2 regions of the Halobacillus sp. B29 genome follow, and region 2 is predicted to be linked to the other one. Evidence: riboswitches for the same ligand, from Rfam matches in the RefSeq annotation. Region 2 holds a riboswitch; the other holds the start of a gene.

Region 1 (15,803 bases), on a different contig from region 2:
GGTGCCTCCGCTTCCTCTAGTACTTCCAAAGCTTTTACTTCGGTCTGTTTTCCAGTTATTAAACAATTAACTTGAGCATCATTTAATTGATAAACAAGTTCGTTCGGAGTAAGTCGTATATTTAATAATACAATGGTGGCTCCCACATAACTTAATGCATGAATGTAAATGGGAAATTCGCTGCTATTCTCCGCTAAAAGGGCTACGTGATCTCCAGGTTTAATACCTTTTTCCAGTAGAGATTCTGCCATTTTCAAGCTTTCTCTTCGTAACTCATTAAAATTCATAACCGTTCCTTCTGGAGTTTCAAGCGCAATATGATCTGGATTTAGTTCGTTTTGTTTATCTAACCAGTGCGGAATTTTTTCCCCCATGACCATCTCTCCTTTTGTACTTGAATTCAAAAAAGGGCACCCCCTTTTTGAATGGGATGCCCCTTACGATTAAAGCCTATTCACATACATCTATTCACGGATCAAGGGAAACGAGGAAACTTATCAAATTCAGGTTTCCTTTTCTCCTTAAAGGCATCCCGACCTTCTTTTGCTTCTTCCGTCTGATAGTACAACAATGTAGCGTCTCCACCCATTTGCTGTAAACCAGCTAATCCATCTGTATCTGCGTTGAAAGAAGCTTTCAGGAAACGAAGAGCAGTTGGGGATTTTTCGAGCATCTCTTTACCCCATTGAACCGTTTCCGCTTCCAGATCTTCTACAGGTACTACTGTATTAACGAGTCCCATATCTTCCGCTTCTTTGGCACTGTATTGACGGCACAGATACCATATTTCACGGGCTTTCTTATGACCTACAATACGAGCCAGCAGACCCGCACCGTAGCCAGCATCAAAGCTCCCCACTTTAGGACCTGTCTGACCAAATACAGCATTTTCTGCAGCAATGGTTAAGTCACATACAATATGTAATACGTGCCCGCCGCCAATTGCATATCCAGATACCATAGCCACTACAGGTTTTGGAATAACGCGTATTAAACGCTGCAAGTCCAGTACATTTAAGCGCGGAATATGGTCATCGCCAATGTAACCGCCGTGACCTCTTACTTTCTGATCGCCTCCAGCGCAAAAAGCCTCATCTCCAGCTCCAGCCAGGACAATCACACCAATCTTGGAATCATCGCGAGCATAAGCAAAAGCATCGATTAATTCGTGTACCGTCTGCGGCCTGAAAGCATTCCTTACCTCTGGACGATTAATCGTTATTTTGGCTATCCCTTCAAATGTATCGTACAGAATATCTTCGTATTCGCGTTCGCGAACCCAATCAAAAGCCATATTGACTTCCTCCTTCAACATTTAATATGAAACTGAAAAGCACATAACGCTTACATACATGGTTAATTATATCATGAACTTCTCTACAATTTTAGCAAAAACTCGTGGTTTTTCGAGATGAACCGTATGACCGGCCCCTGCCACCTCTACCCAGCGAACGTTAAATAACCGCTGCTCCATGTGCTGATTAATCGAACGAAATTTTTCATCTTCTTCCCCTGTAACAAGCAGCACATTTGCCCTTACCTCCTCAAGCTTCTCCCACCAGGAGGGCTGAGAGCCTGTACCCATTCCTTCCAGGGATTCTGCCAAACCTTCAACGGAGTGACTTGTACGTTCTTCTCTTAAGGCCTTTCTACGTTGTTCAGGAAGCTTATTAAGAGTTTCAAATAGCGGAAGAGATTCCCAGTACTTCACAAAACTTTTTATACCTTCCCGATATAATAAACCGGCCAATCGCTGATCTTTTGAGCGTCGTTCACTTCTTTCTAATTCTGAAGGCAGTCCCGGAGAAGCACTTTCCAGAATTAAACGATTGACTCTTTTAGGATAAAGTAAAGTAAAAGATAATGCGGTTCTTCCTCCAAGCGAATAGCCCAGGATATTTATTTCCTCAACGCCAAGTTTATCTAAAATCACGGCGAGATCTAAACAGAACTTCTCCATGGATACGGTTCCGATCGGACCCGTTCTCGCATGACCGGGAAGCTCTATTTTTATAAGGCGGCATTCGTTATTCATATAATGTAAAAAATCATCAAATGTATGTGTACTTCCTGTAAAACCGTGCAGCAACAACCAGACAGGCCCACTACCGGTATCCTCTATCCAGTAGTTACGTTCTTCAGCCTTGATCAACATTCATCTTCGCTCCAAGTAGTAATGGATTCCTCAATGCTCTGCCATTTAGCTTTATGAAAGGCCACGTGATCTTCACGATTCGTAATTACTTCCACCACGAAAAGACCTTCGGATCCATAGCTTTCAGCTAAAGCGTTTTTATATTCGACCCAATTTTCCGCCTTCCTGTGAACGCCTCCGTACATCTCCACTATTTTAGAAAAATCCAAATCCAGCGGTGTACCGAACAACTCTTCAAAATGGTCAGGATGATTCACTTGTGGGAGGTAAGAGAAAATGCCGCCCCCATTATTGTTAATCACTACAATAGTCAGGGGGAGCCCTTTATGCTTAGCGATTAACATACCATTGAAGTCATGATAAAAAGACAAGTCGCCCAATAACAAGGTTGTCCTGCGCCCTGAAACAGACGAGCCCAGGGCAGCAGATAGAACCCCGTCAATCCCATTAGCACCACGATTAGCAAGTACTTTAACTGATTTAGGAGTAGACATAAAGAAACTATCCACGTCCCTTATCGGCATGCTGTTTCCAACAAATAGATTGGAGTTATCAGGAAGAGCTTCTGACAAATATACAACGGCATGTCCTTCATTCATCTGGTCTTCGGGCTCGCTCAACATTTGATTTTTAGCTGTACTGTTTAACTTATGCCATAGTTCCAGCCAATCCGTTTCATAGCTTCCTTCTTTAAAGAAGCTGGATAATCTACTACAAAGAATCGCCGGATCGCTCCAAATAAACTGAGCGGTGATCCCTGCAGGTTCGCGATAACTTTTGTACGTATCCACTATGAAATGGTCCGCGTGAGTTTCAATTTTTTTCACCCATTTTAAATAAGCTTTCGAGACAGGCATTGCACCAAAGCGAAGAATATAATCTGGTTCGATTAACTCTTGAATGCGTTCAGACTTTAATAAAGCATCATAATTCTCTATGATGTTCCTCTTATCATGTGCCCCTGCTCTTAATTGAGATATCGGATCTGCCAGTATTGGAACTCCCAGTCTAGCAGCGAGCATTGTTACATAGGGAGCGAGTTCTTCGTCTGCTTGCGGACCGACCACGATGACGCCCCGTTCATAACGATTCAGTCTTTGAAACAGTTCTTCAAGCACTTCTTCCTGAAGGCCCGGTTTTCCTGAAAAAGCACGAGGAATAGGCTTGACTCCTTCCCTCCAAAGTCCATTCAAACTAAAATCAGGTATCAGCGGTTCGCGGAATGGAAGGTTCAAATGAACGGGTCCAGGATGATTACCTACAGCTTCTTCTACTGCTCTTGCGGCCTGACGTCTGGCATACATATGCAGCCCTTCCCCGGGCACGGCTAAGTCCTGATACCACCTGACGTAGCTTCCAAACATATCTGTCTGATCGATAGCCTGAGGGGCCCCTGTATCCCTGAGTTCATGGGGACGATCTGCTGTTAAAACCAATAGTGGAACCCGGCTGTAATAAGCTTCTACAATCGCAGGGTAGTAATTAGCCGCAGCTGTCCCTGAGGTACAGACTAAAGCTACTGGTTTATGTTGTTCTTTAGCAATCCCTAACGCAAAAAAAGCCGCAGAGCGTTCATCAAGATGAACCCACTGGTTCATCTCGGAATGCTCTGCAAGGGTCATAGCTAAAGGAGTTGACCTCGATCCGGGCGATATAACTACGTGCTCGACTCCCGAAAAGACGAGCTGGTCAACAAAGTGTGTCACATATTTGGTTAATGACTCCACATGTTCCATTAACATCCTCCTAAAACTGAGAGCATTGGTTTTAATTTTACATCCGTTTCCTCATACTCCGCCTCTGGATCTGAATCCTCTACAACACCGCATCCTGCGAATAAGGAAGCTTTATCAGATTTTATTAAGGCTGAACGTATAGCAACGGCGAACTCCCCGTTATTATGCATGTCAAACCATCCAATTGGTCCTGCATACCATCCTCTGTTTAACTTTTCATTGGTTCGTATATAGTCGACCGATTTTTTCTGCGGCATGCCGCCAAGAGCTGGAGTGGGATGAAGCCTTTCAATAACGTCGAGCAGAGTGTATCCTTTCTCGAGTACTGCCGTTACCGGAGTATAGAGATGCTGAAGATTTTTCAAAGGATATAATACAGGTGCTTCCGGGATCTGAACGTTATAGCAACACGCTTCTACTGCATTTCGAATCATTTCTACAACAAATTGATGCTCCTGCCTGTTTTTCGGATCATATAAAAGTTCTTCCCCCAGCTGCTCATCCTCTTCTTTTGTTCTGCCGCGGCGGATCGTTCCGGCTAAGCAGGTGGAAACAAGCTGCTGGTTATCAAGTTTGGCCAGCCGCTCTGGTGTAGCTCCAACAAAATATACTCCTTCACTTTCAAAAGCAAAAATATAGCTATTAGGCTGTGTAGAAGCTAAGGCTTCAATCACTGCTGCGAGCTGGACAGGTTCATTGAACGTAATCCGTAATTCCCTGGCAAGAACCACCTTATCTAAAAGACCTTTCTTGATATCTTCTGTTGCCTGCTCAATCGATTTCTTCCACCCAGATGGGTCAATCTCCTCTGAGTCTGTTCTCACCGGCAGTTCAAATGAATGATGACCAGATTTCAGTAAGACTTCTCGATGGTCGGATAATTGCGTAATAATCTGTTGCTTGTGGTCTTCTGGAAAAATAAGAACATTCGTTGTCAGATAGGATTTAGAACCTTTATTGGTCAACAAAAAAGCAGGGATGGTCATTTGACTGTCAGGAAAAGATTCCCAGGGAACCTGCTCTTTCTGTTTGGAATCAAAACTAAAACCTCCGAGCGCAACGATGCCCGTCCCCTTTTCATTAAATTCATCATAGATCGATGCGCTTTGCTGGATATTGTCCCACATGACCTGTATTTCATTAAAACGATTTTCTTTTCCAGCATACATTTTATGGGCCGAGCCGACAGCTACCATTGTAAAATCTTCTTCTGCACTTCGCCAAAACAGACAATGGTTGTTTATCGAAGTTCCAGCATCCAGAAATTGAAATGGATCTGAAGGCTCTATTTGATCTACCACACTAATCAATTGTGGTTCTTTTTTTTCTTGAGCCTGATTTACGGCTTTTTCAATTATTTCATTTATTTGAGGTGCTTGAGTATGAAGCATCAAAATTCCTCCCATTCCTTAAGGGACGTCATAAAACCTATTAAAATGGCTTAAAAACCATTTATTAAGATTCAATAAAGCTTAATCTACCTCTATTTTATTCTCTTTTTTCCCTTGACTCAAGAATTGTCCACCCAATCTTACAGTTTGTTACATGTATTGACACTCAAGAAGTGTTTATCTAAACTTAATTTGTTATGATATGACTAGTTTAAGTACAAGGGAGAGGACATCTATGAGCTCTGTTCCAAATCAAAACATGAAAGCTTCCTTGAATGAACGTGAGGGTTTCCAGGTATGGTGGAGGCTGTTAAGACCTCATACTTTGACGGCTGCTTTTGTTCCCGTATTTGTCGGAACGATGCTTGCTGCAATGGAACAGCCGATTAACTTTGGGTTGTTTACAGCAATGTTATTAGCTTCTATCCTCATTCAAGCTGCAACAAACATGTTTAATGAATATTACGACTATGTAAGAGGATTGGACAACGAGAATTCCGTTGGCATTGGCGGAACAATTGTAAGAGATGGTATTAACCCAAGTGTGGTACGTTCCCTCGCCATTGGTTTTTTTGTAATGGCTGCTTTGTTAGGCGTCTATATTTGCATCGCCTCGAGCTGGTGGATCGCTGTCATAGGACTGATTTCCATGCTTTTTGGATACCTGTACACAGGCGGTCCTTACCCCATTGCCTACACTCCATTCGGCGAATTGACAGCTGGTTTTTTTATGGGAACGATTATTGTAGGGATTAGTTATTATATCCAGCGTTTAACGATTTCATGGGAAGTTATTCTTGTCTCTATTCCTGTCGCTATATTTGTTGGAGCTATCCTGCTTGCTAACAACATTCGTGACAGAGTGGGCGATGCCGGGAATGGCAGGAAAACATTAGCTATATTATTTGGTCATCAAGGATCTATTCGTTTTTTGACTGCCCTATTCCTAATTGCGTATGGACTGACGATCGTACTGATTATCTTTAATATTTTACCCTATTGGTCGTTTATTACCTTATTCAGTTTAACGAAAGGTTATCAGGCTATTCAAGGATTTAAAGGAAAATCTCAGCCGCTTGAAATGATGCCTGCTATGGTAGCCACTGCAAAAACAAACACTATGTACGGAGTTCTTTTGGGTCTTTCTTTGCTATTGGAGATTTCAATTCCTCTGGGATAACTAAACGGGATGGCTTCCAGCCATCCTTTTTCTATAGGTTTGACTCCTGAGGCAACGGGAAATATGAGGTAAAGGATGGATATCTAATGGAAAAATTAATAAAAAACACTCTTATGGAAACCTTAGGAATGGAAATTGAACATGCGGAAGCTCATTATGTTCAAATCCGCATGCCTGTGGATCACCGTACTCATCAGCCTATGGGCTTTCTACACGGCGGTGCAAGCGTAGCCTTAGCTGAAAGTGCCGCCAGTATAGGCGCTTACTTAAATGTGGATGAAAAAGAGCAGCAGATTTTCGGTATCGAAATTAATGCGAACCATATTAAAAGTATTCGCGAAGGATATGTGATCGGGAAAGCAGCGCCTATTCATATTGGGCGAAATACAATGGTCTGGGAAGTTAAGATCCTGAATGAAGCAGAAGAAACGATTTCGATATCCAGGTGTACCATTGGAGTAGTACCAGTAAAAAATAATTAAAAGGGGTCGATTTTACATGCTAACGGAAAAACAAAAAGAATCTTTTAAACAGCAGCTTTTAGAAATGAAAAAAGAAGCGGAAGAAGAGCTTGAGGAGTATAAAGATGATCGATTGAAAAACGACTACGAAAATGATGATACTGGAGAAATTTCGAGCGTTGCCGATCACCCGGGGAACTTGGGAACTGATCAGTTCGAACGAGAAAAAGAACAGACTTTTTACGAAAAATCCCGTGAGAAATTAATGGAAGTAAACGATGCTCTGCAACGAATGGAAGAAGATCGGTATGGATTAAGTGAGAAGTCAGGGGAGCCGATACCTTTAGAACGTTTAGAAGCTATGCCGACAGCCCGCTATCGAGTGGATGAAATGGAAGATGAATAATATTGAATAATAAAAAGCTGTCCAGCTTAACTGGACAGCTTTTTACTATTCACGCGGCTTTGGAAGATCGAACGCTCTTCTGCTCAATCCACGGCTTTAACTTAATGAATAAAGGAACAAACAAAGCCCCGATAATTATTCCTTTAATCGCATTAAATGGAAGAATCCCCGCTAAAATAGTAATCCATTTAACATTAGCACTCATTGTTTCCCATCCCATAAACCAACTGTATGCAGGTAGAATGAGAAAGTAGTTAAGTACACTCATTCCCGCCGCCATGATAATAGAACTCGCCACCATGCCGGATACTAATGATTTTGTGGATTTGAACTTGTGATAGATCATGGCTGCCGGGACCACAAACAGGACACCTGCCGCAAAATTAGCTACTACCCCTACTGGATCAGCAGCTCCTGTATAGATGAGGTAAAGTGTATTCTTTAACCCTTCTACGATGACTCCGGCTAATGGAGTAAAAAGAATAGCAGCAATCAGTGCAGGGATCTCACTGAAGTCAACTTTTAAATATTGAGGAAGTATAGGCAGTGGAAAATTCAGCAGCATTAAAACCATAGAAATACTTCCCATTAGAGCTAATATAATTAATTTAAGCAAATTTGACGATTGACCTGTATAAGGGTTCATCATCGATCTCCTCCTTCATCTTTTTCATCGATTCACATCCCAGATGAAGGTGAACGTGCTCCCTATGTCCATAATAAAAACCCTAAAGCATACATAAAGGGGCTTTAGGGTGGATTAATTGTCCATAGGAAACAGTAGGTAGAATTAGATATACTTCTACCTGCTTCGCTCGACATCTTCTCCCATCCAGACTGTAACTGTCGGTCCCGGAGTTGCACCAGGTCCACCGTTTAGCATGATGCCAAACGGGTCACGGACTGAAAGCGTATATACGCTCATCACCGTCGGTCGGGAATTGCACCCTGCCCCGAAGATGGAATCGATATGTTATTGTATGTTTATTCTATACAAAACCCTATGAAATCGCAACTCCTAAGTTTCAAATCGGATCTCTTTTGGTTTGATTAGGATTAATTTTGATCGTTGTTGACGAGTTTCGTCAACAATTCGTCAACAACATAAGCCATAATCAAATCCGTTACGATGTTTGATCTCTACTGGTAGGTCGTCGCTCTTAGTCGTTGTAGAGCAAACTCGATTTCTTCCAGCTTCTGTTCATCAAGATCGGCTTTCTCCACATGCTCCGGCAACATTAATAATGTCCGCTTTATAGCACCCCTGATCTCTAGGACCATTACTCACCAGTAGAGTTCGTGTAATAAAAAATGTTCATGCTCCACCGACATTAGGGCTTCCTGAAGCATTTCACTGCACAAAAATAACCGTAACAACATCCTCATTGCAGAAGTCAACATGACATTTCATTAAGTATTCCGATACTCCACTCTAACGCTTAGTTCTATATATTCCAAACAGTACCATATCCTCAAAATAATTTCTCAAAAAAAAACGCTATTACAATTTTGTAATAGCATCTCAAATGTTAACGAGATTTAATTAAATCATTAGTACAGAGCTGCTCTTCAACACTAGAGATTTTTTAAGTTACTGACTATTGATATCTAGTTATCACAAGATGCGCGGAAACTGGACGCGTTCCTCCTGCCAATGGTGTGATTGTTAATGCAGTTGCGTTTCCTGCTGGATTTCGCACCGTTAACGTTGAATTTATTACAGTTGTTTCCACGAGCGCCAATCCAATAATTTGAGACGTTCCCGTAGCTCGCCCCACTACTGTGTACGCTAAGTCTGCTCCATTTAGAGTCAGTATAAGCTGCCCCGGCTCCGTTACACTTACCTGAAACAGCACCTGATAGATCCCAATGTCTGCTAAATTAAATTCAGAATCATTATCTCGGGTTATTCCTGTACCAGGACTACTAGGACCATCCTGAGGAAAGCTTACATCAGTACCTACAGCTACCGTATCAGCATTATCCGGCGGCATAAGAGCAAAGAAATCAGCGAAATCCAACACCCCACCTGCAGGACCTTGAGGGCCCGTAGCCCCTGTTTCACCCTGAGGTCCCGTTGACCCTTCAGCACCTGCTGGACCCGCTGGACCTTCTGGACCCGGAGGACAGTCACATTTAGTTGATTTCCGATGATAAATAGGACAAAAACCACAGTATTTTTTTACCTTCAAATTCATCACCTCCACTACATATACCCCAGAATATGCAATAGTAATAAATCTGACTGGACTTTTCACGATTGACTACAATCTAAATAAAGCGCAATAATATAGGAACCTTAGGTGCTTTTTTCGATAAGCCACTGAGAGATGATAACCCAATGGGCATGAATTTAGATATTATTGTACTAATGGACATCGTCAAATAAAGCTTTAATCAAATCTTCTAGAGTTTCAAATGTTTCTCCACAAATAAACTCTGTCTTAATCCCCTTATACGTAGCTTATGCTCCAGCGGTATCATTAGGGCAGCCCTTTTTTATGCCCAATGTTTTGCAGTATTCTGTAAAACATTCCTTCCATAACTCCTCTTTATCCAGTATCTCATTTTCGGAATATTGCGGGTACTAATACAAGTGAGGCTTCCCTCTCAGAATGTGGCAGTACATACGCCATACCTTTAGGTGCAAAATTGTTATTAAAGAAAGTATAAGCCTCAGTTTGATTAAAATCTCCTTCAATTACGAGTTGGGAGATATGTTTGAAATCTCTCAAGAGGCTTATGAAGAGTTGAGAAAGGAATTAAGGATGAAAGGTTATGATCTAAGGCATTAAATGATTTGAAAAACCTACAAATCAACTAAGCATATTTCCATTTTGGACCATTGAAACTGAGGATGAAATGTCCATTTTCAAAAATATTCTACATAGTATAATTTATCTAAACCTATATAGGAGATTAGTTCTTTGTAGATTTTGAGAGGTGGATAATGTCCGATAAGAAGCGATTTGAAGAGCAAATCGAAGAAACGAGAGAAAAGATGTATTGCGCTTATATGAATAATGTAGATTTTCTAGATGTTTTAATTATTTCTCAACAACTGGATTGCCTACTAAACAAATTGGAAAAGCTGCGCAAAGAAAAACCCTCACTCTGGGAAAGTGAGGGAAACCAACATTAAGCCCCCAATCTTAGAGCGAGGTACAGGCCGTGACGGTTTAATAAGTATTAGAAAACCAAACCTTTTTTTCCGTTTTATACCAACCAATTAAAAACAAAAATTCTACATAAAAAAAAACTTTTTTCACCAACATTTTTGTTACTGTTATTTCTATTTTTAATAAACCACGCCCTATCTTTAATTGAAGATAAGGCGTAGATAGCTTAAATATTTTAAAAACCATTTTTAATTTAAGTTACTTTAGCAAGTCATATAATCTCATTAACACAAGTGCAAAGTCTCCACGCTTCAAGCTATCATTAGGACCAAAATTACCATTAGGATAACCTTCAAGCAAACCGAGATCCTTAGCTCTTTTAATGGCTGTTGCCGAGTATAGATCATTAGGTACATCGTTAAATCCTGTACCCCCAGGAACGGGTGCTGGAACGTAAGCTACGTTAAAATATTCACAGATCCCCTTCGCGTGTTCAACGGCTACTTCCATTTGAAAAGCCCTATCGATCATGAGCAGAGCTTCTCTTTTATTATCCATGAAGCCGTTCTCGGTTAAAATGGCGATCATATTGGTTTCTCTTAGCACATGGAAATTTTCTTCTTTTACTCCACGAAAATTTTGAACAGTGCCTTCTCGAAGATATTTAGCAACCGCATTAGCCAACTTCCCAGATTCATTATTTAAGTCTCCATTATATACAAAGATCTCTATACCACTAGCATCTTCTCCACTAAATGTTCCATCAAAAGCATTGTAATGCACAGAGATATAAGCATCGGCATTTCTACTATTGGCTAAGTCTGTTCTCTGTTGTAGAGATGTATCTACGTCTGTAGGCGCCACTAGTAGTGTATCAAAGCCGCATCGTTCGAGTTCTATTTTCAAAAAATTGACGACCGCACGGTTAAATTCGTTCTCATGAATTGACATCCCGATTTCTGGTATGAAAGGTGTTCGTTTTCCAGGAGTATCTATTCCATGTCCATCATCTAGCGCTATCAATCTAGGCACTATTACCACTCCTTATAAGTTTGGTTATTTTATAACCTCTTATATTAAATGCGCAAAGATTTAAATGGAGTGGACGTATAAACTATATCTTTCACATATTTAAAAAGATATTATGTACTTTGGTCACTAGCGTTGCATTAGTATAGTCTAAAATTAGTAATCTCACATTTAACTGTTTAAATAAAAAAATACTACATTCACCTGAACAGGCTATTCTACCCATTTGGTATTTTTATACAGTTAGACTAGTTAGACTAGTGACAACAGCCATTACTTCTGTATCATGGGACACCCTTAAGGGCTTCAAAAAAGGCTTTAATTAGCCTGTGACTTTTCTAGCCTCACTTTCAAAAGTGAGTACAGGTACTAACGGTTTAATTTGTATTGGAAAACCAAACCTGCAGTCCATTATGATCCAATTATTAAGTAACTATCACTCGCGGGGTTTCAGGAGGATTAGCTGTATGGACCGTGAACGCAAACGACTTCCAAGGCAATACATTTTTAATGATTTGACCATTTACCAAGACAACTCACCTTTTGATTACTATTCCTCTCCCCACCCTTCCGCGATCTCCATTCAAAAAATCCCGGTTCCTGTTAATTCAGAAACCGGGATTTTTTATTTTTCTATAATTGTACCCACGTATGCTGTTCGCCCCAGCTCTCTTTTGCTAACTTCTCAACTTGTTGGACAATTTCGTCTTCCACAGCATAAGCGTCTCCCTGCTCATATTGGTTATAATGAAATGCATATAGCCTGGACACAAACTGATGGAATGGAAGTGAAGATTCGCCCGGAATCTCATTACATCCTTCTACGCTGGGCTCTATTCCCTGTCCCCAGTCCTGAGAACTGTCATTATTGGGGTTATAGAAATAAATACGTATTTCTCCATCCGGATCTTTTGCAATTCTTTGGATAGAAACGGCGTGGAGCCCTAATAACTTCCCGAATGCATTGGTTATAAATATTCCTACTGGATTTGGATAGATCAGTTCATAGCCTTCATTGTAATCCGGATGGTGCGTGCCGTAAAATAATCGGACAAACCCTGGATAATCAGCTACGGAACCAGTCATCGGGTCAATCACACCGCAAAAACCTTTTTGAACCCAGTTTCCATAAAAAGCCGGATTGACCCATTTATGAACATCATCCCCCCGAAATTTCGAGCGGCGAACCAGCTCTGAATATATACGATCTAAATGCGGCACAAGAATGAGCGAAACAGGGTCTAATTCATCGTGGAGATCATCGACTAATCCTTCCCGTAAATCCTTAGAGTGAATCGTTTGTCCTTCAAAGGTGAGATCAACGTCCCCGTCCCTTGCCGCTCTTGCAATTAAGTCAAGTAAGTGTCCTGGGGCATGAAGTGACCACAGACTAATTCCTCTCGCTGTCTGACAAGTAGGATTCATTCCCTGCCCTATACCCAGGGGCTGCCCAAGAACGCTTATTACTCCAGCTATCAGAATACTGTTTGCCGTAATTCCTTCATTTCCATTAATGGAATTTAACAGTACTTTTCTGGTTTCTGAATGTAGATCCAATTCGAAGATTCTGCGCATTCCAGGAATGACAGGCGATGAGGACAAAACGCCTCGATCAAGTATTTTTGCCAGACCATACAGCGACTGTTTTAATGGAATATGAATTCCCGCCTTAATTAATTGCTGCACAAAGGACATATGCTCTTCTAAATTTGCTTTTCCCTTGTTCGTTAAATCCAGCGCCTCAGCAAGTAACTGAGGATGCTGTTTATTAATATAACGGACGAGTACCACATGATTAGATGCAACAAGACCCGTTTCACGCATCGTATTTGCAAAGGATTGAGCTTCTGCCCTTAAAGCATCCTCTTTTAAGTTCTTGATTTTATTCCTGTATTTCTTGGTATCACAGTTTCTGCTTTTTTTCGTCCTGCCTCTGATAGCATCCACATATGTTTGGATAGCCTTTCTATCTGACTCCTCAATCTCTTTCCCCATTAATTTTTCCGCATGATCAACCATTTTAACAATTCTATTTACCATGATGGGACGCTGAGCAATAAGACCGCTGATTTCTTTCACCAGTTCGCCAGAAATAGAAGCTAAAGATAGCTTTTCTTCTAAAAATTGAAATAAGCGCTCCATCCGGTCTTTTTCTTTTCCTTTCCCCTCAATCCGAGCAGCTTCCGTTTCTTCTGGAAAGAGTATATCTATATTTAAAGCCATAACTTCGTGCAGAAAAGATTGAGCCTGCTCCTCTGAAACTCCTTCTCGCTTATATACACCTTTAGCTATAGCCACCATTCTTAATTCACTAAGCATTTCAGAAATGGTCGTTAAACCGCCTGCCTGAAGAGAACCTTTTACAAGAAAAGGCTGAAGCTTAGACGGATCCTCCCAGGGACTGTCTTGAAAAATACCAGCTTGTTCATAGCGTTCCGCAAGTTGGTATAAAGCTGATAAACCTTCCTCATCATCCATCAGTTTAGCTGCTGCCTGTAATACATTACTTTGATACATGGACTTTGCAAATGAATAAGTAGACTCCATGGTCTCTAGTTCTTGTTTAAAAGCCTCAATTTTAGATGTATCCATTTTTACTGCCATCGCATGTGCTTCCTCCTAAATATAAAAATCGTAGTCCACATAATCGGTTAATAATTGGGAAATCTCTTCGCTGTCATTCCCGTGCAGAAAAACCGTCCCCCAATGATTTCCATAGCCCTCGTTTGTGTCCTGGAACTTCGTAATCGTGGGCTTATACAGCGTATGTTTATCAAAACTGGAATGACTTTCCATATCGTGTGGTATTTGCACACGACTTACGGTTTTCTTGCGGGGATAGACTAAGAAACTTCCCGCATGTCCATCAGCCTCAGGTTCTTTTGGCACGTATTTTTCAAGTTCTTCCTGAGAAGTATGAGGGTCACAGCAAAGAAGGTGAGCTCCAAATGGATTGAATTTGTATACTTTTTGAATTAGTTCGAATATATGACCGCCTGGAATCCGGTAGGCAACTTCTCCAAAGTAAACCTCTTCCTGATCCGTAATAAAAAATTCAGGATGAATCATGCCGTATTGAATATCAAACGCCTGAACAAGTTTTTCCACCTCTTCTATTATCAGAGGGCGATAATGCTCTAAAGCAGCAGATGGTGGAACCATACTGGAGTACCCGAGAAGTACATATTCTGTTATATTCAGAAACTTGATTTCACCCTTATGAATGAACACCTCACATGAAACTTCCATTCCATGCAGATGACTCTCTACCAGCCCTGGAAAGCTTTCGTCCGTTAGCTTGCTTTCGATATCCTCTTCTGAAAATATCATGCGATGGCCAGCCGCTCCCGCCTTATTTAACGCTTTGAAATGGATCGGATCAGGCTCCTGACTATGGTTTTTCAACAGTGATTGATTAACCCTTCTGAAAAAACGTTTAACCTCTTCCTTATTTTCTACCTCTTCAAATACGCCCACTTTTAACCCACCTATATGAGCCCTGCGCTTCATCATCGCTTTATCTCTAAAGAGAATAGAGTGATCGAATACATTCGGGTCATTTCGAAGGCGCGCATTCAATGCGCCAGACCATTCTACCGTTTCCTCGAAGATCGGGATCGTATGACCGACGTCCAACTCCACTAATTGGGTGAAAAGATCCCCCGATCGTTCATAAACCTCCTGATAATGGCTCGGTTTTCCAAAATCCCATGAAAAAAATGGAATGTTATGCTGATCCGCATAAGGTTTGAAATCTTCATGGCTGACCACTATATATGATTTTCCCATTTGCTGCATAGCTTCAATTGACGGCACACTCCAGCCAATTAATGCTACTTTACTGCCGCGCTCTGGTCGTTCATGATTAATTCTAAGCGGTCCTATCTGCCTTCCGTTCAACCGCTTACGATCATTTTGATTGGTAAATTTAAATGAATTTGTTTCTTGATTAAGCCTTGGCATATGATTTTCACCTATCCTTGAAATAATTAAGCAACATTTTGTTAGAATCTCCACCACAGGCCTATTTATCCTTAAATACAAGTGAATTTTTTATGTTAAATTTAAATTATTTTATGTATAAAAAAACAGGACAGCTAGGAGCTGTCCTGTTCCGTTTTATAGAATTTTATACCAGATATTCATATCTTCCAGTCCTGTCCCGATCCAGCTGTTCTGAATCATACACCCACCATAAGTAAATCCTTGCTGAGCAGCCACAATATTCATACCCATTGAAGTTGCCCTCGTATAGGAGAACATTGTATTAATTCCTAATTCTTTCGCTTTTTCTTCAAGAAAAGGATACTGATGAGATAAAAGACC
Region 2 (15,803 bases):
TGCTTTAAATTCTTCATTAAAATCACTCCTTTACTTTATTATCGTGACTTCACACAATTTTGGTGTCACCATTTTAGAAAAAATGTTTATTTATTTTTCTCTAATGGTATAATAAGAACAAATGTTCGTATTATATACAGGAGGTAATAACATGAATGGACTCATGGAAAGAGGTGTTATAAGTAAACAAAGGCTTGAGATGGTTTATATTTCTTCAGAAGGCGACATGTCGCAGAGAATGGTCCGAGTTTTGGAGGTAAGAGAAGAAACTATCCTGGCTTTTTGTTTAGCTCGAAGGAAGGTGCGCACTTTCAAACGTGATAATATTCTTTCCGTATTCCCTCCTAAGCGTAAAAAGGAGGCAGCCCGATGAGAAACGGACCTAATGATCGCGGAACCATAAAGTGGACATCTTTAATGTTACCGGAGCACGTTGAGGTGCTTCAGAAGCTTTGGAAAGAAGATGAGCGCGTGGATAAAGCGACTCTAGATGAACAGCAGCTGGAAGAAATCGAATTTGCTTTGCAACGAGCCAAGAGCGATGATCTCCCGGTAGAGATTATACATCACAATGGCTTTGATTACAGTAGTACGAAGGTGAAAGTTATTGGGTTAGATCCAGAAAGAAGAAAGATACGATGTTTAGATATAGAAGAAAAAATGAATACGTCGTTGCCTTTTGAAGATATATTTAGTGTCGAATTTATTTAGCGCAATGTTTCTTTATAAAACAATAGCCTCACCATGTTGGTGGGGCTTTGTTTATGTCTAATGCTTTAGGTCATAACCTTCCATAAATAACTCTCGTCTCAAATCTTCATAGGCTTGCTGAGAATTCTCCACCATATCTCCCAATTCCTTTATGTACTTCTTCTGGTTGATAAGGTACTTGCTCATGTTATTAAAAACCTGCAGCACCTCCGGATCCAAATTGTGCTTCTTCAATTCCGATTCCCATTGTCTGATTTGTTGTTTTAATTCCTTCATAAAATCACTCCTTTACTTTATTATCGTTGTCTAAACCCATTTTGGTGTCATCAATTTAGAAAAAATGTTTAATTATTTTTTTGTTGATGATATTACAAGAACGAATATTCGAATTATGAAAGAGTTGCAATTAACACAGACTCAAGATTGTTTATATCAAAAACAGAGACATGTCCCAAAGGTAATCAAAGTTGCTATGTACTCTCAAGCCATCTTTAGAGATTAGGAACCATAACGTATCTGGTTCTTATTATTGCTTAAGTAAATTCGGTGGATAAAGGGAGTAAGGTCGACGGAATTACTTAAGTTAAAACAATATTTCAATTTGAGAATTAATGCAGCTATGCATTATTAATGAGAGGATATTTTCTTTATAGTGTGTTGGGAAAGCTGATTTGAATAAATGTTCTTAACAACATATTCCGTGGTGAGGTTTCCCAAGTGTAAGAATAAGAAAAACGATTAATAATGTCTAAAAAACTCTTGTTTGCAAGTGTTTTATTGTATTTTTTTGTCAAGTAATGAAAATTATTAACTACATCCTTTATTATATCTTAGTCCTTTCAAACTAATAATTTTTAAAATATAACTAATCTCAATGATATTGAAAAGAAGAAAAATCCTATGATAATCTCCATTTAGGCTAGATAAGGAGGTAAGCGAAAATATAGCTTATGTAGAAAAATTTGCCTATATCTACAAAAAGTATGAAAAAGGAGTAGTGGAAAATGAAAAAAAGTAATTGGTTAGCTATTATCTTGACAATAACCACAGTATTAGGAGTTTCAATGTTCTCACCTAACACTACATATGCTGAGGAAAATATCTCAGGTAAGCACCTAGCTAAAGAAATGAATAATATAGGATATAACGAGGATATAACAAAAAAACCTTCCACAACTGAATTGAAAATGATGTCAGGGGAAAAGGTGAAAAAAGGTAAAGCTTTAGAGTTTTATAACAACTTAAATGAAGATGAAGCTAAAGTCCTGAAAAAATTCATAAAGTCAAATTCGCAATCAGTACTTTCCAAAGTTAATAAAGTAGTTGATGAAAATTCAGAAATTGACAATAAAAATGAGGCTTTGAAGCTAATTTGGAGTTCTTTACCGGATGAAGAGAAGACAGCTTATAAATCTATGGTTATGCCAGCTAAAGTAGTAGAAAAGAAGACTGAAGAAAAAAAGTCTATATCAAAGAATAGTGATAAAATGGTTAGCCTAGCCGCAGCCAATGAAACTTATAGTGCCTATTATGATGTTGAAGGGGTAAATGTTCTTGGGAATGTTCTCTGGTCATATTGGCAATCCAACACATGGAGAGCTGATGGTATCAAAATCCATTCCAAGAATGTAAGAGAAGATGGAAATGGAGAAATGGTTGGATGGAACTTTTATGGTACCAATGTTCTTGTTAATGAATATGAGTATAACATGTTTGATTATAAAAGAACTATTCAAGGACGATTCGTGCTTGATATAGCTGCTAAATGGCAAGATCAACAAGCAACAATTGAAGCTAGATATCGTGCCAGTGGGGATAGGTCATTTGACAGTTGGGTGAATAAATATAATTAAGTTATAATAAGGGCCAGTCATTAGACTGGTTCTTATCTTACTTATGAGCAAGGAGAGTGATAATGTGTTAACTCTTATTCTTTATCTATTAGGTATAGTGATTTTATTTGGGGTAGTATACTATGGTGTTAGGATTGGGATCGATAACTCGGATATGTCTACTCATATAAAACAAATTAAAGATGAGATTGGCAAGAAGAATGATAACAGTTAACTTCAGTTTTATTAAAAAGTACATAATACTGAATGAAAATTTTCTAAGCCTCATCGATTAATCGTGGGGCTTAGAAAATTTTGAGAAATTATTCGTGAAATTATTCAATTATCGCTAAATTAACCCTTATTAAAGGGAGTTCAAATTGAAATTTTAGATTATCACTATCCTAATAATGAAATATCTCTGAAAACGTTGTTGACGAATTGTTGACGAAACTCGTCAACAACGATCAAAATTAATCCTATTCAAACTGAAAACGGTCCAATTTTAACCTAAAGAATTGCGAGTTTAGCGCATTTCATATATATTAATAGTAATACAACAGAATAGAGAGTCCTTCGGGGTCGGGTGAAAATCCCAGCCGGCGGTGATGAACAATCGTTCTAAGCCCGCGACGGGGAAGAAGTGTCAAGCACTCTTCCTCCTGATTTGGTGAGAGACCAAAGCCGACAGTTACAGTCTGGATGGGAGAAGGATGTGGAGCATGTCAAGGTACCAGAGAAGTAAACTCGTACCGTTTATTTGGCATATGCAAATCAAAAGTAAAATAAACCCTGGGGAAGTATGTCTTCTTCAGGGTTTATTTTTTATTCATCGTAAGGAGGCGGGAACATGAGCCGTGATGAACAATATATGAAGACAGCGATTCAGATGGCGGGCGAAACGGTAGGTCAAACAAGCCCCAATCCATCTGTTGGAGCAGTAGTTATCAAAGATAATGAATTGGTAGGACTGGGCGTACACGTGAAGGCTGGAGAAGCTCATGCAGAGGTTCATGCTCTCCAGATGGCCGGAGAAAAAGCGAAGGGTGCAGAAATCTATGTGACGCTTGAGCCTTGTAGCCACTACGGTAAGACCCCTCCTTGTGCCAAAGCGATCATCGATGCCGGTATTAAGAGGGTGGTTATAGCATCACATGACCCAAACCCAGAGGTTTCAGGAAAAGGTATAAATATGATGAGGGAAGCGGGCATTGAAGTTGAAACCAATGTTTTAACGGAAGAGGCGGATCAGCTCAATAAGGATTTCTTTCACTTTATCCAGACAGGGGAACCCTATGTACGCTTGAAAGCGGCCATGAGTTTAGACGGAAAAATTGCAACAAGCACAGGTGAAAGTCAGTGGATTACAGGAAACGAAGCACGAGAGGACGGGCATACCTATCGTCATATATCGGATGCCATCCTTGTGGGAATTCAGACAGTCTTGTCAGATGATCCTACCCTGACCACCAGAATAGAAGGAAAAGGAAATAATCCGATTCGTGTGGTTTTCGATTCCAAGCTCAGGATTCCATTGTCTTCTAAACTTATTCAAAATCAGGAAGCTCCCACTTGGATTTTTACTGGTAAGCATGTCTCAAAGAATATGGTCCAAAAACTTCAGGATGTAGACCATATTAGAGTTATTCAACAGGATGTAGACCAGATAGACATCCATCAGGCTCTGCAGTATTTAGGAGAACAAAAAGTGACTTCCTTACTGGTAGAGGGCGGAGGAACCATTGCTGATGCTTTTGTTCGAGCTGGAAAAGTAGAAGAAACCATCACCTATATCGCCCCTAAACTGATTGGAGGAAAAGACGCACCTTCTCCAGTAGCAGGAAAGGGGATCAGCGAATTGAAAAACGTGCCTGATTATCAGGTAGTATCCAATGAACAAATAGGAGAAGATATAAAAATTGTGTCTGTAAGAAGGAGAGAAATCAATGTTTACAGGGATTATTGAAGAGATCGGCTCTTTACATTCTATTAAAAGTAAAACCGAGTCTCTGGAACTTAGTATATCTGCGGAGAAAGTGCTATCCGATGTGAAGTTAGGAGACAGCATTTCAATCAATGGCGTCTGTTTAACTGTAACCAGCTATACAGACCGTTCTGTAGAATTTGATATTATGCCTGAGACTTATAGAGCTACAAATCTAAGTGAATTAAAGCAGGGGAGCCCCGTGAATCTTGAACGGGCCATGGCTGCCGGTGGCAGATTTGGTGGTCATCTTGTATCTGGTCATATTGACGGGACGGGGACCATTGTTTCAAAAAAACCTGAATCAAATGCGGTTTATTATGAAATTGAAATGTCGGAAGAACTTATTCATTATTTTGTTTATAAAGGTTCAATTGCAGTAGATGGTACGTCTCTAACTGTGTTTGGGGTCGAAGGCAGCCGCGTGACGATTTCCCTTATTCCTCATACGATGGAACATACCGTCCTGGGGCAAAAGGAAACCGGAGATCGCGTGAATATAGAATGTGACATGATTGGTAAGTATGTTGCTCATTTTTTAAAGGGAGATCATTCAGCGCAGCCGAAATCGACAATGACCAAACAGTTTTTGTCTGATAACGGATTTGCCTAGAAAAGAAGGTGAAATAATGTTTGATACAATTGAAAAAGCTATAGAAAGATTGAAACAGGGGAAAATGGTAATCGTTTGTGATGACGAGGACCGTGAAAACGAAGGGGATCTTGTCGGAATTGCTGAATATGCAAGTACGGAAATGATCAACTTTATGATCAAGCATGGGCGTGGACTGGTATGCGCACCGGTTACCAGCGGTTTGGCCGATCATCTGGAACTGATGCCGATGGTGGACCAAAATTCGGACCCTAATCAGACGGCCTTTACCGTGAGTATTGATCATAAGGATACGACAACCGGCATCTCGGCTGACGAGAGGGCACTTACCATCAGGGAAATGCTGAACCCTCAAGCGACAGCCGCAGACTTTCAAAAGCCCGGCCACATTTTCCCGCTGATTGCTAAAGAAGGAGGCGTGCTGCGCCGAGCCGGTCATACGGAAGCTTCCGTAGATTTAGCGGAGCTCTCAGGAGCGAGGCCTGCTGGAGTAATCTGTGAGATTATTAAAGATGATGGTACGATGGCGAGAGTTCCTGATTTACGCGAAATGGCCGATGAATTCGACATTCCAATGATTACGATTGCCGATTTAATTCAATATCGGTATCGAATCGAAAATCATGTGAATAAAGAAGTAGAAGTCGCTTTACCGACGGAATATGGAGACTTCAGGGCAATTGCTTACACGAACGATATTGACTATAAAGAACATATTGCTTTAGTTAAAGGAGAAATTGATCCTGAGAAGCCAACATTGGTCCGTGTTCATTCAGAATGTCTGACGGGAGACGTATTTGGCTCTTATCGTTGTGACTGCGGTCCGCAGCTTCACAATGCATTGAGGCAGATTTCTGAGAATGGAAGCGGCGTCCTGTTATATATGCGTCAGGAAGGCAGAGGCATTGGCCTTGTGAATAAGCTGCGAGCCTATAAGCTCCAAGAGCAGGGGCTTGATACTGTAGAGGCTAATGAAAAGTTAGGGTTTGGTCCTGATTTGCGTGATTATGGGGTGGGAGCTCAAATCTTAAGAGATTTAGGTATTTCAAAACTTAATCTTCTTACCAATAATCCTAAAAAGATTTCCGGACTTAGAGGGTACAATCTTGAAGTAGTGGAACGTGTACCCATTCAGATGAAATCTCGGAAGGAAAATGAAATTTATTTAAAAACTAAACAGTCTAAAATGGGACATATGTTTCATTTATAAAAAGGAGCGGAATAAGATGGTGAAGACATACGAAGGAAATTTAGTAGGAACAGGTTTGAAAGTTGGTATTGTGGTAGGAAGGTTCAATGATTTTATTACTAGTAAGCTGTATGAGGGAGCTTTAGATGCTCTAAAACGCCATGGAGTGGACATGGACGGAGTGGAAACAGCTCATGTGCCGGGAGCATTTGAGATCCCTCTTGTAGCCTCTAAAATGGCTAAAACTGGTAACTATGATGCCGTAATTACTTTAGGTGCCGTAATTCGAGGATCTACTCCTCATTTTGATTACGTATGTGGAGAAGCTGCGAAAGGAGTTTCTCAGGCTTCTCAACAAAGCGGCGTTCCTGTCATCTTTGGGATTGTTACGACGGATACGATTGAACAGGCCATTGAGCGTGCGGGAACTAAAGCAGGCAATAAAGGCTGGGAAGCCGCGACCGGAGCTATCGAAATGGCAACATTAATGAAAACATTTGATCAGTAAAAGTGGACAGGTTGTCGCAAATCAGCGGCAGCCTGTTTTTTTACCTGACAGCGACAGTACAGGTTGTTAGTGATCTTCAATAAGGAAATAGAATGCGATTAGTACATTATCTTGAAGATTCAATATCTGGGTAATTTGTCGTTAAGGTGGTGTAATTTAACAAAAGTAGCGAAACTGATCTTTCAGGAAAGCTCCCGTTTGTTGAAGACTCAGTTTCGAGACATTGGAGGAGCGGAAGGTCCTCCGGGGGACGATTTCGCTTTCCGGCCCTGCACGATGCAGGGTCGTTCGACGTTGCCACAGGACGTGGCGATCTTAGTCGAACATCCCTTGAGGTGAGCTTCCTCGGGCTTAACAGCCCTGCGGGATCTCACCGATCATGTTCATCCCGCTCTTACATTTTTATTAATACTTAGCTTATATCAGGACATAAACGACATGGAGAGCTATCCAGCTCCAGCACCTAGCGTCTAGTGAGACTTCCCTCACTTCTGTACGATAAGGCAACATCGAATCGCTCCGCTCTTCGTGTTTTCTTTATCTCCGCCAGCTCAAGGCTAGTTTCGGTGCCTAGCCTCGACAAGGCACCTCCACATTTGAACGTCCAGTCCATACGCCGCTGACCAAGGTGCTTCCGCGTTTAACCTAGGAGTCTACATCGTCCCCCTCCGGACTTGGCCGAATAAGAAACTCGAAATCCACCAAAACTGCCTACTAAAATTAACTGGAGAGCAAAAGAGTATCTAGCTTATTTAAGTGTACAACACCTGATATATAAGGGGTTAAGTCTGATCCAGAACGATCACCTTTCTTATAGAAGGGTCCGTGCACTCCTCAAACATAGGATGGCGGAGGAAACGACGAGACTCCCGCGGGAGAAGGAGCTAGGCTAGACCCACAAGGAGTATTAACGACTGAGGAGGCTTATGGTAAAAGGAGGATCGACTAAGATCGCCACGTCCTGTGGCAACATCGATCGACCCTACGTCGTGTAGGGCCGCAGGAAAGCGAGTTGTTTCCGTAGCCAGCCCCTCTCTATATCAGCAACGGACCTAAGATATCTCGAAACTGAGTCTTCAACTATCCGGCCCTTTTGTTGAATAATCTTTTTATGGAAAATGAACGACGGGTAACTGGGCCACTAGTGAAGAAGCAAAGACTATATCAAAGCTTACCTATTAAAACGTGAGGGTGGAACAGACATTCGTTACAATAAAGCTTAGATAGAAAAAGACAGGGAGAGTGGAAGCCATGACAACTCGAGCGATATGGTTTCGCAGAGATTTACGATTAAATGATCATACAGCAATAAGTAAAGCTTTGGAACATGCAGGTGATGAGGATGAAATCCTTTTATTTTTTCATATCCATCCTGACTTGAATGAGGAATTTACTGCAAGGCATGACTACTTTTTTCAAACCTTGAAAGCTTTTGTAGATGACGCAGAAGAGAAGGGATTAGTCGTTCATTTTATAGAAGGAAAGATAAGCGCAGCGTTCGCTCAGCTGGTTGAAAAACATCAAGTAGAAGCTGTTTATTATAATCGAGATGAGTCAGGCTTTGGCCTGAAAAGAGATCATGAAGTTAAAGAGTATTTAAACGATTCAGACGTTCAGGTCTTCAGTTATATCGATCATCATATGCACGGAGCGAAGGAAGTAACTAAAAAAACTGGCGGATATTATAAAGTATTCACCCCTTACTATAAACAGTGGAAGCAGCTGCAAAAGCCAGCTGTCCAAAAAGTAGATCATGAACGATTATCCCAGCTTGCTGTAGACAAGAAAGATGAGTTTGAGGATGGTTATAAAGCCTACAAAAATTTAATTACCAAGACGACGAGAGAATTTGATAAAGTTGGCGAAAATGATGCCTTTTATCACTTTTATGATTTTCTGGATGAAGCGATTTATGATTATGAAAAGGACCGGGATTTTCCAGCGGTGGATGGTACAAGCCGGATGTCCCGATTCTTAAGAACTGGTGCTATTTCCATTCGAACGGTTTATCATTTAATTCATGATCAAGTGGACTACCGCAAAAATACAGAAGGGGTCGAAACGTATATTTCAGAGCTTGCGTGGCGTGATTTCTATAATATGATTTATCACTTTTATCCGAATGCCGGAGATGAAGAAATGGTTGAGAAATATCAGGGATTGCCCTGGAACTATGATGAAGATCTTTTTAACCAATGGAAAGAGGGCCGGACAGGATTTCCAATTATCGATGCGGCTATGAGGCAGATGAATGAGACAGGGTGGATGCACAACCGTCTTCGCATGGCTGTAGCTTCTTTTCTAACCAAGGATTTGCTGATGGATTGGCGTGCAGGAGAAAGGTATTTCGCAGAGCAGCTGATAGACTATGATCCGGCTTCTAACATTGGCGGCTGGCAGTGGGCAGCCTCTACAGGGACAGATCCTGTTCCTTACTTCCGGGTATTTAACCCTACGAGACAGTCGGAACGCTTCGATCCTCACGGGCGCTTTATTAAAGAATGGGTGCCGGAATTAGTTGATGTCGATAAAAAATATATTCATGAGCCGGCTAAAATGTCTGAGAAAGTCCAGGAGCAAGCGAATTGCGTCATTGGGGAAGACTATCCTGAGCCAATGGTTGATCATAAAACCATGCGCGTTCGGGCGATTGAAATGTTTAAAAATGAAAAAGAAGAAGAGAACAGCTCTTGATCTGCTCTCTTCTTCTTTTTTAGGTCAATCTAAAGCGAAGATGGTACCTTAGAGGCGCTTTTAGAGCTGACTCTTTCCAGCATGTATTCGAGTAGAAAAAGATAATCTTTCTGGTTACCTGTATTTTTTGCAAGCACGGATAATTGTTCTAAAATATAAAGGCAATCATTTTCATAAAGGCTGTAGTTATCAAATCCTAAAATCGTCTGGCGGGCAAATTCCCATAAATCTTTGTGGACGGACTGATCCATTGTTTTACTAAGCAGAGCTACCATAGTCAGTAGTTCGGTCATGACCGCCGAATTTTGGTTCGCGTATTCGCGTATGGATGCAAATCCCTTGTGAAGGTAATATCTGAAATCCTTTTGATTTAAGATAATACGAAGTTCCTGTTCCTGATCGAAAAGATAGGGAGAGAAATTTGAAGACTGACCTATACTCTTTAATAGATCTGCAATTTGGTGAATAGTGTTCGTAACGGTTAGCGGGTCGTTATGCCCCAGAGCCTTAATGGCTACCTCGGCAAGCTTGATTAATCCGTATTCCAGATCTTGAATTTCAGTTTGCTTAATTCCAATCTCAATAGATTTCAGATATCGAGCAGGGTCCACCTTTTCTTCATTTTCCCAATAAGTGACTACTGGCGTACCCGCTACGACGAATTCTCCGATTCTGACATCAAACCGTATGAGACTATTATCTCTTTTAGCCTGTTTAATGAGGCGGGAGAAATCAGCCACTTGAAAATAACCCGGTTGATTGGCTTCGATAATCTTTCCATCTGCTTCTGTAGGCAGTTCTGCTTTCTCAACACTCTTTTCAAGATGATAGGGCTTCAGTTCTTTCTCTAAAGAAGCCTGGACAGATTTTGACTTGGAATTCATATTGTAACTGATGTTGTGAACCTGCATCCAGGTCGTTGTATGGTTGATAAAATAAATAAAGGTCACGGCAGCTGTAATGGCAGTTAAAATAGATAGAGCAGGTGTAGCGACGATATATTCTTCTTCTTCGTGAGTGACGTATAAGAAGTTTAGGAGTACATATATGAAGCTTCCGTTAAATATTCCTAGTACGTGCTGTGTCGCACGGTCACTTACAAAGTTTACAAGCATTTTGGAAGAAAACTGGCCGCTGAACGTGGTAAGAGCTACAAGTAGAGAGTTGATCGTAAATGCGCTTAAGGTTAGCACCCCTCCTACGAGTGCACTCAAAAGAACCTGTAGCGTCTGACCGCTGAACCCTATGGCAGCAGGCAAATACAGGCTGACATCCACAATGTAATCTAGATAAAAAGTAAAAGCAGAAAGGCCGACTGCTCCTACTATATACCAGAAAGGCATAAACCAGAGGGTGGATTTTAACTCACTTTTACGCTGACGTTTCGACATTTTAAAATATTTTCTAATATAGTAAAAGAAACCCATATAATCACCATTCTTAGTTAGTTTAAATTCTTCTATTTCCTACCCTGGATAAAAATAAACTAACCCACTTTTTGTTTTTTCATATAGAAAAAGGTGAACATAAGTATAAGAACTATGTTTTTCCTGGTTAAAATTCAAGATTCGGCATTTAATTAGGAAATGGATGGCAGATATGAAATAATATAATGACAATCTCAATTTTGGGAGGTATCAGTTTGACAGCAAATCAAAAGCAATTAGAAAAATACGCAGAATTAGCCCTGGAAAAAGGAGTTAATTTACAAAGAGGCCAGGGGCTGATTATTAATGCCCCGATAGAGGCAGCAGATCTTGTTCGCACCATTTCTGCTAAGGCTTACGGTAAAGGAGCCAAGAACGTTCACGTTGAGTGGGGCGATGAAGTATTAAGTTATCTCAAAATGAAAAATGCTCCAATGGAGGTACTTGAGAACTTCCCTAAATGGAAGGCAGAAGGGCTGGAGGAGATGGTTGCTGATGGCTATTCTCTTCTCTCAATTTACGGTCCGAATCCGGATTTATTGAAAGATCTGGATTCTGAACGCGTAGCTAAAGCTAATAAAGCGAGTGCTCAGGCACTTACTAAATATCGCGATTACATTATGAATGATAAAACCACATGGAGTATTGTCGCTTATCCCCAGAAGGCCTGGGCAGAAAAAGTATTTCCAGAGCTTTCTTCCGAACAGGCTCAGGACAAACTTTGGGAACAAATCTTTCAGATCACACGGATTGATCAGGAAGATCCAATTGAAGCTTGGAATGAGCATAATGAACGTTTGCGCCAGGCACGTGAATATTTAAATAAAAAGCAATATAGAAAACTTCATTATAAAGCTCCAGGCACTGAATTGTCGATTGAATTAGTCGAGGATCATATTTGGCATGGCGGTTCAGCAACTTCTCAACAGGGTACTGAATTCAATCCGAATATGCCGACAGAAGAAGTATTTACCATGCCTCATAAATATGGTGTAGATGGGAAAGTAACAAGTACCAAGCCGCTCAACTATGGCGGGAACTTGATTGAAAACTTTACTCTTACGTTTAAGAGCGGTAAAGTGGTTGATTATTCAGCCGAATCTGGTGAAGATACTTTGAAACACTTGATTGATACAGATGATGGAGCGAAACAACTAGGGGAAGTTGCGCTTGTGCCGAACGAATCTCCAATTTCTAAGTCCGGTCATATCTTCTTTAATACGCTTTATGATGAGAATGCTTCCTGTCATTTAGCTTTGGGCAAGGCATACCCGACTAATATTAAAGACGGTTCTTCCTTTGATGAGGAACAAATGGATCACCACGGTGTTAATGATAGTCTGGTTCATGAAGACTTCATGATGGGTTCGGCAGAGTTGCATATTGATGGAGAAACTAAGGAAGGCGAGTTTGAGCCGATTTTCAGAAATGGAAATTGGGCCATTGAATTCGAATAAAACCGTAAGTTCATCCTCTTCTGCATGAAGCGCAGAAGAGGATTTTTGTATCTTTGTTCCATGACAGAAAAGAGACAGAATTGACAGGTAGTTTACAGTTTGTTTAAAAAATAATAAAAACGGTATCAAATCTTTAAAAATGTGATAAATAGAGAATAGGACAATTTTTCAGATTCGGAAATTTGAAGAGCGAAGGGTGAAAAGAATGAAGCGTGATGTGTTTTTCGATAATGCAAAATTATTGCTGATTTTTTTAGTGGTGTTTGGTCATTTGATCCAGCCGTTTACAGATGGATCAGTTCCTATGTACACCCTCTATACGTGGATTTACACTTTTCATATGCCTGCGTTCATCTTCCTCGCCGGTTTTTTTGCTAAGGGGTCAGGGCATAAAGGTTACATCATTCAGTTGGCTAAAAAACTGATATTGCCTTACCTTATCTTCCAGCTTGCCTATACGGGGTATTTCTTCTTTATTGGAAAAGACGGATGGCTCAATGGACCTTTTTATCCTCACTGGTCGCTTTGGTTCTTGTTTAGTTTATTCTGTTGGCATATTCTGTTGTACTGGTTCAAAAAGATCCCGCCTATTATCGGAATTACCATTGCCGTGGAGGTTGGGCTTGTAGTTGGGTACTTCAACGATATCGGCCACAGTTTCAGCTTATCCAGAACATTTGTGTTTTTCCCGTTTTTCCTTGCCGGGTACTGGCTGACGAAAGAGCATGTGAAACTGTTTAGAACGCGGCGTGCAAGAGAAATAGGGCTTGTGGTGATGGCTTTAACAGCTGGACTTATCGCTGCTTTTCCGGAAGTAAGTTCAGGGTGGCTGCTTGGTTCTAAATCATATGCAGATCTGGGAAATCCAGAATTCGGCGGCTTGATCCGCTTAATGGTGTATCTGCTTGCTGCTGTTATGACGGTAAGTGTATTATCCTGGGTACCTGGGAAAGAATATCGTTTCTCCTATCTTGGCGGAAAAACTTTGTATGTATATTTACTGCATGGTTTCTTCATCCAATTCTTCAGACAGGCTGAGTGGTTTAAAGTAGGATCTATTTTCGATATCCTTGGTCTTGCTATTGTGGCTGCGCTTATTGTTTACCTGCTTTCAAGCAGTATAATCCGCACATTGACTCAGCCTTTAATCGAAGGACGCACCCAATTGATAAAGCATTGGTGGCATAGGCACTCTAATAAAGATTCCAACTATCAACCTTAATAAATGAATGAACGAAGAAGTGCGAGTCCTATACGGGCTCGCATTTTTTTGCATATCAAACGTGACTACAGGTTTGTTTAGAAGCAGGATATTAAACAAAAGGGCCGGTTACTTGAAGACTCAGTTTCGAGATATTTATTGAGTGGAAGGTCCTGCGGGGAACGATTTCGCTTTCCGCGGGCATGTGCTGAGCCTCCTCGAGCAAGCTCTGCGGGGTCTCACCGATCATGTTCATCGCGCAGGAGTCTTCATCGTCCCCTCCGGACCTTGCGATAGTCAGACGCTCGAAATCATCTACCAAAACGTTACCCGATGAGTAAGAACAACCTATGCTCCACGGTAAACTTCTACCACGTCAGGGTGAATAAACCCGTGCTATAGAAGCATTTGAGGCGAACTAAGTCTTCCTATCGCCTATAGAAGGGTCCGTTCACTCTTTCATCATAGGGTGGCGAAGGAAACAAGGAGACTCCCGCGGGAGAAGGAGCTAGGCGAGACCCCACAAGGAGTGATAACGACTGAGGAGGCTTGCCAGTTCCCCCGCAGGAAAGCGAGTTGTTTCCGTAGCCGCCTTCATCAAATCGTTGGGTACGGACCCGAATTATCTCGAAACTGAGTCTTACACAAACGGGAGCTTATCTATATTAAGCAACATGAAGATTTAATGTAGTTATTATATAAAGAATATGGAAGAAAAATGGTCAATGGGGAAGGCTAATTGTAAAGATTCACAAGGAGGATGAGGAATATGACTAAAATTCTAATGATTGCAACGAATGTGGATCAGTTGGATAGCGATCACCAGACAGGCCTGTGGTTGTCGGACTTTGTAGAACCTGCAACGGAATTTAAAGAAGCAGGATTCGAGGTGGTAGCTGCAAGTTTAAAAGGCGGAAGAATTCCAATCGATCCTCACAGTTATAGTAATGAACTTCCGAGAGTTTGGGACGGTGTGATGGAGCCGATTCATAATACACCCTTGCTTTCAGAAATTGATCCAAGCGAGTTTGAAGTTGTGTTCCTATGCGGAGGCCACGGAGCTATGATGGATTTCCCCAATAATAAAACGATAGAACACGTGTTGAGACATTTTCTCACCAAGAAAAAAATAATTGCTTCCGTAGGGCATGGGGCAGCTGGATTGATCGGTGTGACCGATCATAATGGTGAAGCGATTGTTAAAGGTAGAACCATGACTGGATTTACAGACGCAGAGGAAAAGGAAACAGGAATTGAGGGTCTGCTGCCATTTACTATTGAAGAGAGGCTGCAAGCAGAAGGAGCAGGTTTTGAAGGGGACAGTCCTGATAAAGATCATGTAGAAGTTGATGAACACTTTATCACGGGTCAGAACCCGCGTTCCAGTTTGAGTACATCCCAGGCAGTTATTAAGAAATTAAGAAAACCGCAGCCTCAATAACAATAACTGATCAAGCTAAAAAAGTCTCAGAGTATTTTTATGTACTCTGAGACTTTTGTTAACCTATTGGGAGACCAATTTAATTAGAAAAGAAGATGAGCGACAAGGGTAATAATAGGAAGTGTAATAATCGTGCGCTCTAGAAAAATGATGAACAGATCTGTTAAGTTCACAGGTACTTTAGAACCTAATAGAAGCCCGCCGACTTCAGACATATAAATTAACTGAGTGACCGATAGACAAGCAATAATAAATCGGGTCATTTCGCTTTCAATGGAAGCTCCGATAATAGCAGGTAAGAACATATCAGCAAAGCCTACAAGAATAGTTTCAGAAGCCGCTTGAGCTGACGGAATCTGCATAAGTTCCAATAACGGAATAAAAGGCATTCCAAGCCATGTAAAGAAAGGAGTGAATTCCGCAATCACAAGAGCGATAGTTCCGAGCGCCATTACGATTGGAGCTACACCCATCCACATATCCAGAATGTTTTGTCCGCCCTGTTTAAAGAAGTCGGTTAACCCTTTAGCTTTACTTCCACGCTTAACAGCTTGAACATATCCATAGGTGAAAATGTTGTGCTCATCAGGGACTTCTTCACTGATGTCATCTGCTTCCTCCGTCACATAGGTATTCATTTTGCGTGACAGAGGTGGAATTCTCGGCATAATTAGAGCCGCAATGAAACCAGCTAGTGCAACCGTTAAGTAAAAAGGAATGAACATATCAGCTAAACCCACTTGTTC

What was found. A riboswitch is a leader RNA that binds a small molecule or an ion and turns the genes downstream of it on or off. The one in region 2 is predicted to bind FMN.
Region 1: another riboswitch for FMN. It lies ahead of ACTWP7_RS18265 (ECF transporter S component); the one in region 2 lies ahead of ribD (bifunctional diaminohydroxyphosphoribosylaminopyrimidine deaminase/5-amino-6-(5-phosphoribosylamino)uracil reductase RibD).

What each region holds. Positions count from the first base shown of each region.
Region 1 covers NZ_JBQQCM010000017.1:22,416-38,218, reverse strand. The annotation lists gene ACTWP7_RS18305 (o-succinylbenzoate--CoA ligase) at 1-374, opposite strand, end outside; gene menB (1,4-dihydroxy-2-naphthoyl-CoA synthase) at 476-1,294, opposite strand; gene menH (2-succinyl-6-hydroxy-2,4-cyclohexadiene-1-carboxylate synthase) at 1,361-2,155, opposite strand; gene menD (2-succinyl-5-enolpyruvyl-6-hydroxy-3-cyclohexene-1-carboxylic-acid synthase) at 2,149-3,891, opposite strand; gene ACTWP7_RS18285 (isochorismate synthase) at 3,891-5,282, opposite strand; gene ACTWP7_RS18280 (1,4-dihydroxy-2-naphthoate polyprenyltransferase) at 5,518-6,462, shown strand; gene ACTWP7_RS18275 (hotdog fold thioesterase) at 6,549-6,944, shown strand; gene ACTWP7_RS18270 (hypothetical protein) at 6,961-7,329, shown strand; gene ACTWP7_RS18265 (ECF transporter S component) at 7,379-7,978, opposite strand; FMN riboswitch at 8,146-8,294, opposite strand; gene ACTWP7_RS18260 (collagen-like protein) at 8,928-9,527, opposite strand; gene ACTWP7_RS18255 (hypothetical protein) at 9,698-9,778, opposite strand; gene ACTWP7_RS18250 (Spo0E family sporulation regulatory protein-aspartic acid phosphatase) at 10,280-10,471, shown strand; gene ACTWP7_RS18245 (N-acetylmuramoyl-L-alanine amidase) at 10,707-11,480, opposite strand; gene ACTWP7_RS18240 (hypothetical protein) at 12,111-14,081, opposite strand; gene ACTWP7_RS18235 (ATP-grasp domain-containing protein) at 14,097-15,440, opposite strand; gene ablB (putative beta-lysine N-acetyltransferase) at 15,597-15,803, opposite strand, start outside.
Region 2 covers NZ_JBQQCM010000008.1:206,308-222,110, reverse strand. The annotation lists gene ACTWP7_RS12380 (hypothetical protein) at 1-17, opposite strand, end outside; gene ACTWP7_RS12375 (hypothetical protein) at 152-373, shown strand; gene ACTWP7_RS12370 (YolD-like family protein) at 370-711, shown strand; gene ACTWP7_RS12365 (hypothetical protein) at 769-987, opposite strand; gene ACTWP7_RS12360 (hypothetical protein) at 1,716-2,564, shown strand; FMN riboswitch at 3,112-3,261, shown strand; gene ribD (bifunctional diaminohydroxyphosphoribosylaminopyrimidine deaminase/5-amino-6-(5-phosphoribosylamino)uracil reductase RibD) at 3,394-4,509, shown strand; gene ribE (riboflavin synthase) at 4,490-5,140, shown strand; gene ACTWP7_RS12345 (bifunctional 3,4-dihydroxy-2-butanone-4-phosphate synthase/GTP cyclohydrolase II) at 5,157-6,350, shown strand; gene ribH (6,7-dimethyl-8-ribityllumazine synthase) at 6,367-6,837, shown strand; gene ACTWP7_RS12335 (cryptochrome/photolyase family protein) at 8,089-9,531, shown strand; gene ACTWP7_RS12330 (DUF2254 domain-containing protein) at 9,561-10,922, opposite strand; gene ACTWP7_RS12325 (aminopeptidase) at 11,174-12,415, shown strand; gene ACTWP7_RS12320 (acyltransferase family protein) at 12,621-13,637, shown strand; gene ACTWP7_RS12315 (type 1 glutamine amidotransferase domain-containing protein) at 14,386-15,057, shown strand; gene ACTWP7_RS12310 (YjiH family protein) at 15,141-15,803, opposite strand, start outside.